Regions from separate parts of the Rothia endophytica genome, predicted to be linked through region 1. Evidence: riboswitches for the same ligand, from Rfam matches in the RefSeq annotation. Region 1 holds a riboswitch; the other holds the start of a gene.
What was found. A riboswitch is a leader RNA that binds a small molecule or an ion and turns the genes downstream of it on or off. The one in region 1 is predicted to bind thiamine pyrophosphate.
Positions count from the first base shown of each region.

Region 2: another riboswitch for thiamine pyrophosphate. It lies ahead of thiM (hydroxyethylthiazole kinase); the one in region 1 lies ahead of ABD982_RS10585 (ECF transporter S component).

Region 1 covers NZ_BAABKP010000007.1:29,776-33,427, forward strand. Annotated here, with positions in the region: gene ABD982_RS10575 (MFS transporter) at 1-824, opposite strand, end outside; gene ABD982_RS10580 (DUF4235 domain-containing protein) at 948-1,217, opposite strand; TPP riboswitch at 1,545-1,651, shown strand; gene ABD982_RS10585 (ECF transporter S component) at 1,708-2,316, shown strand; gene ABD982_RS10590 (ABC transporter ATP-binding protein) at 2,358-3,652, shown strand, end outside.
Region 2 covers NZ_BAABKP010000001.1:1,445,227-1,448,878, forward strand. Annotated here, with positions in the region: gene glgX (glycogen debranching protein GlgX) at 1-66, shown strand, start outside; gene nrdR (transcriptional regulator NrdR) at 154-630, opposite strand; gene hisD (histidinol dehydrogenase) at 630-1,949, opposite strand; TPP riboswitch at 2,128-2,224, shown strand; gene thiM (hydroxyethylthiazole kinase) at 2,214-3,026, shown strand; gene thiE (thiamine phosphate synthase) at 3,026-3,652, shown strand, end outside.

The sequences.
Region 1 (3,652 bases):
CCAAAAGTAAAGATGCCGTTAAGACCGTCACGGAAGACCGCTGAGGAAAGTAGGAAGTAGAGGGTGGTGGGAGCTTCGCGGTAGAGACGACGGATGGTGGCGAAGAGGTCCCGATAGGAGTCAAGGATGCTCTTCTGAGGCTCTACACTGCGGGGGGCGGGAGAGATTTTGTGCACTGCCAGCATGAGAGGCAAAGAGAAGGCAATAGCCCAGATGGCCGAGAAAACCGCGACGGCGCGCAGATTGTAGGCACCGTCCTCGGGAATGCCCAGAATACCCGGGGAAACGAAACCGACCAGGACGATTGCTAGGGCAAGAATACCGCCGAAATAGCCTGCTGCCCAGCCTGTTCCGCTAATCTTGCCGATGGTCTGCTTGGTTGAAATAGCGGGTAGCAGCGCGTTGTAGTTGACCACCGCAAATTCATTGACCAGGTTGCCTAGGGACAGCAGAACAACACCCAGGATGAGGTAGTCAGGGGAGGGCGCTACGAAGAAGCAGAAGGCCATAATGACCGCCAGTAGCACGCTATTGACCCCCAGCCACAGACCTCGTTTTCCCGAGGCGTCCGCCCGCTGACCCGAGATGGGGGCAAGCAGGGCGATGAATACACCGGCAATGGTGAGACCTACCGAAAGAACCGCTGCGGGGTGCCCTTCTTCTCCAAAGCTAGAGCTGGTTAGATAGACCGCGAACACGAAGGTCGTCATGATGGCGTTGAAGCTAGCGTTTCCAACGTCCCAAAGCGTCCACGCGGCAATCATTTTTTTGGATGCCGGCGCTGGGGTGGAGTGGTTATCAGCGGCTGAAACAGGTGAGGTCATAGACACATGCTAGTTGGTTTGGGCGCAGGCGATGGATATATTATCGCTACCCTTTCATGAAAAGATGGAAAACAGATACAAAAACGGCAGGCCTTAAAGCCTGCCGTTCCTGGTAACTATTTCTTAGATCTCAGCCTGATCGGTGGTCTTGTCACCGGACTTAGCTTCAAGCTGGTACTGGGCGCGGGTAACCGCAACTTTGATAATGGTGCCTACCAGACCGGTAATCAGCGACCAGAGAATGATGTCGCGCCAGCGCTCGTCCTCATCGGGGTTATTCTCGGGAGGCTGGTTGCCGGTGATTTTGGTCCAGGTTGCGCTGAGCACCTTGTTTGCCAGGGCAACGCCGCCGAGTGAAGCAGCAGTGCCAGCAATCTTGATGAGAGGATTCATAGTTCAGACCTTTCAGTCAGTGAAATAGGGGGCGAAACGCCGTTCCGAACCAAGACTATCAGTAGCCTGTGCTCTCTGCCGCCTATTGGGCGAGAATCAGTAGAAGCGTGGTGATGGGTTTACCTCCCTCCAGGGGATTCGGGGCTGCCAGAGATTATTGCGAGCGCTCAGCGCGAATCATCAGAGGGTCAGCTGGCGGGACGAAAGCCCCCGCTACGCTTGACTATAAGTAACCCAGAGCAAGGCATCGATACAGGGAAGCTTTCGTTGGCTCGCCCTAGTGGTTATACTGGGGGAGTTCTACACTTGAACTGCTCGCATAGTTGCGGGTATCGACAGGGGAGCGCCACCATCGGCGCTGAGAGTGCGCTAGGCGCAGACCCTCGAACCTGATCCGGTTAGTACCTGCGATAGGGAGTCGAGTTCTCGGAAACAGGTGCCACCCGGTGCCTGGGTCCCCCCTTCCTACATGTATAGGAAGGTTATTTTTATGGCTGAAAAGCGTTCTACCGCGTGGCGGGTTAATGAGATTGTGATTGCTTCGGTGATTGCTGTGGCTTGCTCGTTAGTTTTTGCTCTGTGGAATTTGGGGGTTTACCCCGTGACCCAGACACTGTTGGCGGCAACTGCGCCGCAGTTACTACCGCTGATTGGTGGTGGCTGGCTGATTGCGGGCACTTTGGGGGCTTACCTGATTCGTAAGCCTGGTGCGGCACTGTACTGTGAGCTGTTGGCTGCCCTGATTTCTGTTTTTATTGGGCCTGGCTCTTTTGGCCTGCCTATTCTTATTTCTGGTTTAATTCAGGGCGCGGCTGCTGAGCTGGTCTTTGCTATCTTTCTTTACCGTGCCTGGAACCTGCCGGTCATGCTGTTGGCCGGTGCGGTGTCCGGCTTTGCCATGGGGCTGAACGAGGTCATTATTTACTATGCCGGCCAGTTCAGTGCGGTTAACCAGGTGATCTATGTAGCTAGCGGTGCCCTATCTGGTCTGGTAATTGCGGGTCTGTTGATGTGGCTTTTGGGGAGGGCGCTGGAAGCTACCGGTGTGTTGGACTCCCTGGCTTCAGGCCGGTCGCGCCGAGGTTCTTCTGCCCGGTAATGTCTAGTCTCCGATCAAGGTCCCGGTCGAGTGCTGCCATCGTGGCAGAGAACTTCGGCTGGCACTACGCGGGCCGGGACCAGCCTGCTTTCAATAATCTGACCTTTGAGATCCCTGCGGGGCAGAAAGTCTTGCTGCTGGGGCACTCCGGTGCCGGTAAAACAACCCTCTTGCACGCTATGGGCGGGGTAGCTCAGGACGCCGACGGGCAATCTGCCAGTGGTTCGCTGACGGTGGGTGGCGCACATGCCCTGACTGAGCAGGTGCCGGCTGGGCTCATGCAGCAGGACCCGGAAAGCTCCATTGTGTTAGCCCGGGTGGGTGATGACGTTGCCTTCGGGCCAGAAAACCTAGGCGTTGTGCGGGAAGAAATTTGGCAGCGGGTAGACGTCGCTCTAGCGGCAGTGGGTCTTGACCACCTGCCCCTGGATTACCCTACAGACCAGCTTTCGGGTGGCCAGAAACAGCGCCTGGGTTTAGCGGGTATTCTTGCTATGCAACCCGGAGCTCTCCTGCTGGATGAACCCACCGCCAATCTCGACCCCGCCGGGGTGCTTGAAGTGAGGGACGCCGTCATCGCGGCACAGGCTACTACTGGTTCAACCCTGGTGGTTATTGAGCACCGGGTGGGTATCTGGGCCGAATATATGGATCGGGTCATTATCTTGGGCGCTCAAGGGATTACCCATGATGGCACACCCGATCAGGTCTTCCGCGAGGCGAGAGAGGAACTCATTGACGCCGGGGTATGGGTGCCGGGCTTCACCCCCCAACTACCGCAGCCGGCGTCCAGACCCGGTGAGCAACTGCTGACGAGCAAAGATCTGGTCACCACCCGACTCTTGCCTCGGAAGCGAGATATTCGCCGCCGCGCACGAGCGCTTAAAGATAGCCCCCCGGCGCCCTACCCGCTGGATCTGCCTGCGGTGGGGCATGTGCACTCTGTGAGCGTTCTTGCCGGTGAACACCTGGCTATTACAGGTGCCAACGGCAGCGGAAAATCGACACTGGCGCTGACCCTCGCTGGCCTCCTCTACCCTGCAGACGGGGTGGTGGCAGCCACAGGTGCGCTGAGGGCTAGAGCCTCACAGGAGAAACAGGAACCTGGTTGGGACCCTGCTCGCTGGGAACCCCAGCAACTTGTTACCCGCATTGGTTATGTTTTCCAAGAACCAGAGCACCAGTTCCTTACTGCCAGTGTGCGTGCTGAACTGGAATACGGTCCTCGACAGGTCGCAAAACTGAACCGATTGCCCCTCGATGAGACCGAGCTGGACGCCCTGGTGAGCGATTTGCTGACCCGCCTGCGTTTAGAAGATGTTGCTGACGCTAACCC
Region 2 (3,652 bases), on a different contig from region 1:
AGGCAGTGGAACCTTGAGTTTGCTTCCGATGAGGGCCTGCCCCAGTCAGTACGGCTGTATAGCTAAATGCTAAGAGGCAGTGCCCACCAGGGTACTGCCTCTCATCATTTTGGGTCTAAGCACCCCACACCTGCGGGTGCGACTGTCACTGACTTAGATGAGGGTTGGCTGCTCGCCCTCCTCAGCCCCACTGTTACGCAAGTCTGCGATAGCTCGCTCAAAATCAGCCAGGGATTCAAAGGCCTGGTAAACGCTGGCGAAGCGAAGATAGGCTACGGTGTCCAGACGTGAAAGCGGCTCCAGGATGCTCAGGCCCACTTCGTGGGCATCAATTTCTGCCAGACCTTTAGCACGAATGGACTCTTCAACTTCCTGGGCCAGCTTAGCCAGGTCGTCCTCCCCGACAGGGCGCCCCTGACAAGCTTTACGCACACCGGAGATAATTTTTCCTCGGTTGAAAGGCTCGGTCACCCCGGATCGCTTGATGACCGCAACGGCGGTAGTTTCTACGGTGGTGAAACGTTTACCGCACTCGGTGCACTGGCGGCGGCGGCGGATAGCGCCGCCGTCATCGGTTGTACGGGAGTCAACAACGCGGGAATCGGTGTGACGGCAGAAGGGGCAGTACATTAGTTGCCTTTCGTGCGTGCGGTAATGGCCTCACCATGGGCGGGCAAATCTTCGTCTTCAGCGACAGCGACAATAGCGTCACCGATTTCTGCTAGAGCTTCTTCAGAGTACTCAATCAGCTGCACCGCTTTCATGAAGACGGTGGTATTCAAACCTGAGGCAAATGCGGCCGACCCACCGGTGGGAAGCACGTGGTTAGAACCAGCAGCGTAATCCCCCAGAGGCACAGGCGAAAAACCGCCGATAAAAATAGCGCCAGCATTACGGACGCGGGCAGCGACGGCCGCGGCGTCCTCAGTGTGAATTTCAAGGTGCTCAGCGGCATAGGCGTCTGCCACAGCAATGGACTGATCCAGTGAGTTGGTGAGAATAATGCCGGACTGGGGGCCCGACAGGGCGGTGGCGACACGCTCGGCGTGTTTGGTGGAAGCCGCGCGAGAGGTGATGGCCTCGGTGACTGCCTTAGCTAGAGCCGAGCTGTGGGTAATCAAAATTGACCCGGCGTTAGGGTCATGCTCAGCCTGGGAAATGAGGTCAGCCGCTACGTAGTCTGGGGTGGCGGTGTCATCCGCAATGACCGCGATTTCGGTGGTTCCGGCTTCGCCATCCACGCCTACCACGCCCTGCAGAGCTCGTTTTGCCATGGCGACGAAGATGTTACCGGGGCCGGTGATGGTGTCGACCGGCTCTAGGGTTTCACCGTCGTCATCAATACCGTAGGCCATAGCGGCCAGCGCCTGGGCGCCGCCGATAGCCCAGACCTCGGTGACCCCCAAGAGGCCGGCTGCCGCCAGGATGGTGGGGTGGGGCAGACCGCCGAATTCTTTTTGGGGCGGGGTGCACAGCACCAGGGAGCCAACATCAGCCGCCTGTGCGGGCACAGTGTTCATGATGACGGATGAGGGGTAAACGGCCAGACCGCCGGGCACGTAGACGCCAGCACGGCGTACGGGCGTCCAGCGGTTGGTGAGCTTAGCGCCGGGGGCTACTTCGATAGTTTTATCGTCAGGACGCTGGGCGGCCGCAAAGGCGCGGGTGCGGGCGATGGCGATTTCAAGACCCTCACGCACCGCAGGGTCTAAGGCGGCAACCGCACCGTCAATGGAGGACTGGGGCACGCGCAAGGCGCCCTGGGTTACGCCGTCAAAACGCTGTGAGAGCTCGCGCAGGTAGGGGGCGCCGTCGGCGCGTACCCTGGCGATGATGTCTTCGACGGTGGCGAGAGCGTTGCCCACATAGTCACTGGTTTGGCGAGGAACAATCTGGCGCAACTCCTTATAGGAATGGCTGGTGCCGCGCAGGTCGATGGTGCGCAGCATTGGGGCTGCCGGGCTCTGGGTGCTATCGATAGTGCTCACACCTCTATTTTATAGGGGGCGTCAAATACCAGCATCCATGACAGGCATAACTCAGCGGGTTCGGTTGAATAACATTTTAATCCGCTGAGCAACGTAACTAGCAATGTAACTACGGGCACATTTCACCTGCTACCATGGTGAGTACCACTCGGGGTGCGCCGTCTCTGGCGCTGAGATTGAACCCGTTGAACCTGCTCTAGTTAGTATTAGCGAAGGGAATGTGTGATGACTCCATCCAGCATGCCAATTGAGATCATTAACCGTACTGTCCGGGCTCGCAACCCTCTGGTGCACTGTCTGACCAACTCGGTAGTTCAGGAAATTTCAGCCAATGTTCTTCTGGCAGTGGGCGCCTCCCCCGCGATGGTGAGCCACCCCGAGGAATCAGGCCAATTCGCAGCAGTGGCAGATGCCCTGCTCATTAACATGGGCAATCCAGACCCCTACTATGTGGAGTCCATGCGTAGCGCCGTCAAAGTAGCGACTGCACACGGTACACCCTGGGTGCTTGACCCGGTAGCTGTCGGCGGATTGACGGTTCGTACTGAACTATCCGTCGAGTTACTTACCTCCAAACCCACCGTTATTCGCGGCAACCCCTCAGAAATTCTCAACCTTCACGCTGCTTTCACCCAGCAAGAGCGCTCCGGAGGCCGAGGAGTTGACTCCACCGATTCTGGTGAAGCGGCCCTGGATGCGGCGATAGCCCTAGCTCGCGAAACCGGCCGGGTGGTTGCCCTCTCAGGGGCCACCGATATCATTGTCTCCACCCATCGAATCACCCGTGTTAGCGGCGGCAGTGCCTTCATGCCTTTAGTAATCGGCACAGGCTGCTCCCTGGGTGCCGTCGTCGCTGCGTACTTGGCAGCCTGGGATGACGCCCACGAAGCCGCGGCCGCCGCTCACGCCATCTTCGCTACGGCTGCCGAATACGCTCACCCCCTTGCAAAAGGTCCGGGAACGTTTCGTGAGGCATGGCTCGATGGGCTTCACCTTGCTGAAGGGTGCACCGCCAGCTGTGAAACCGAGGTGCTCTAATGAAAGGTAACTACGGCCTATACCTGGTCACGGATTCTGGCATGGCTGGCGGGTGGCAGAAGGTAGCCGGAGTGGTTGCCGAAGCTATTGACGGTGGCGTGAATACCGTCCAGGTACGCGACAAAGAGCTCGACGATACAACCTTCTCTGCCCTCGTCGAGTCAATTCTTTCCGTCACCGAACCCGCAAAAGTTCCCCTCATCGTCAATGATCGGGTGGAGGTAGCTGCCCGCTTTAGCCTTGATGTGCACATCGGCCAGGGCGACATGCCCCTGGAGACCGCCCGTGAATTACTCGGTGCTGGGCCCCGAATCGGGCTGTCGGTGGGAACCCACGCCGAGCTCCGGGCAGCACTGAGTGGTAGCATTCGCCCCGACCTTATCGGGATGGGGCCGGTCTACGCTACCAACACCAAGAAGGATGCGGGGGCAGCGCTTGGCGTGAATACTTTGCAGGCGCTAGCGGCCGATGCCGCTGCATCAGGTATTTGTTCGGTCGCCATTGGCGGGCTCAATACCAGCAACATCGCTGAGGTCAGCAGGACGGGTGTTGCAGGTTGCTGCGTGGTATCTGCGATTATGGCGGCTACTGATCCAGCCGAGGCTGCCCGTTCTTTGAAGGAGTTG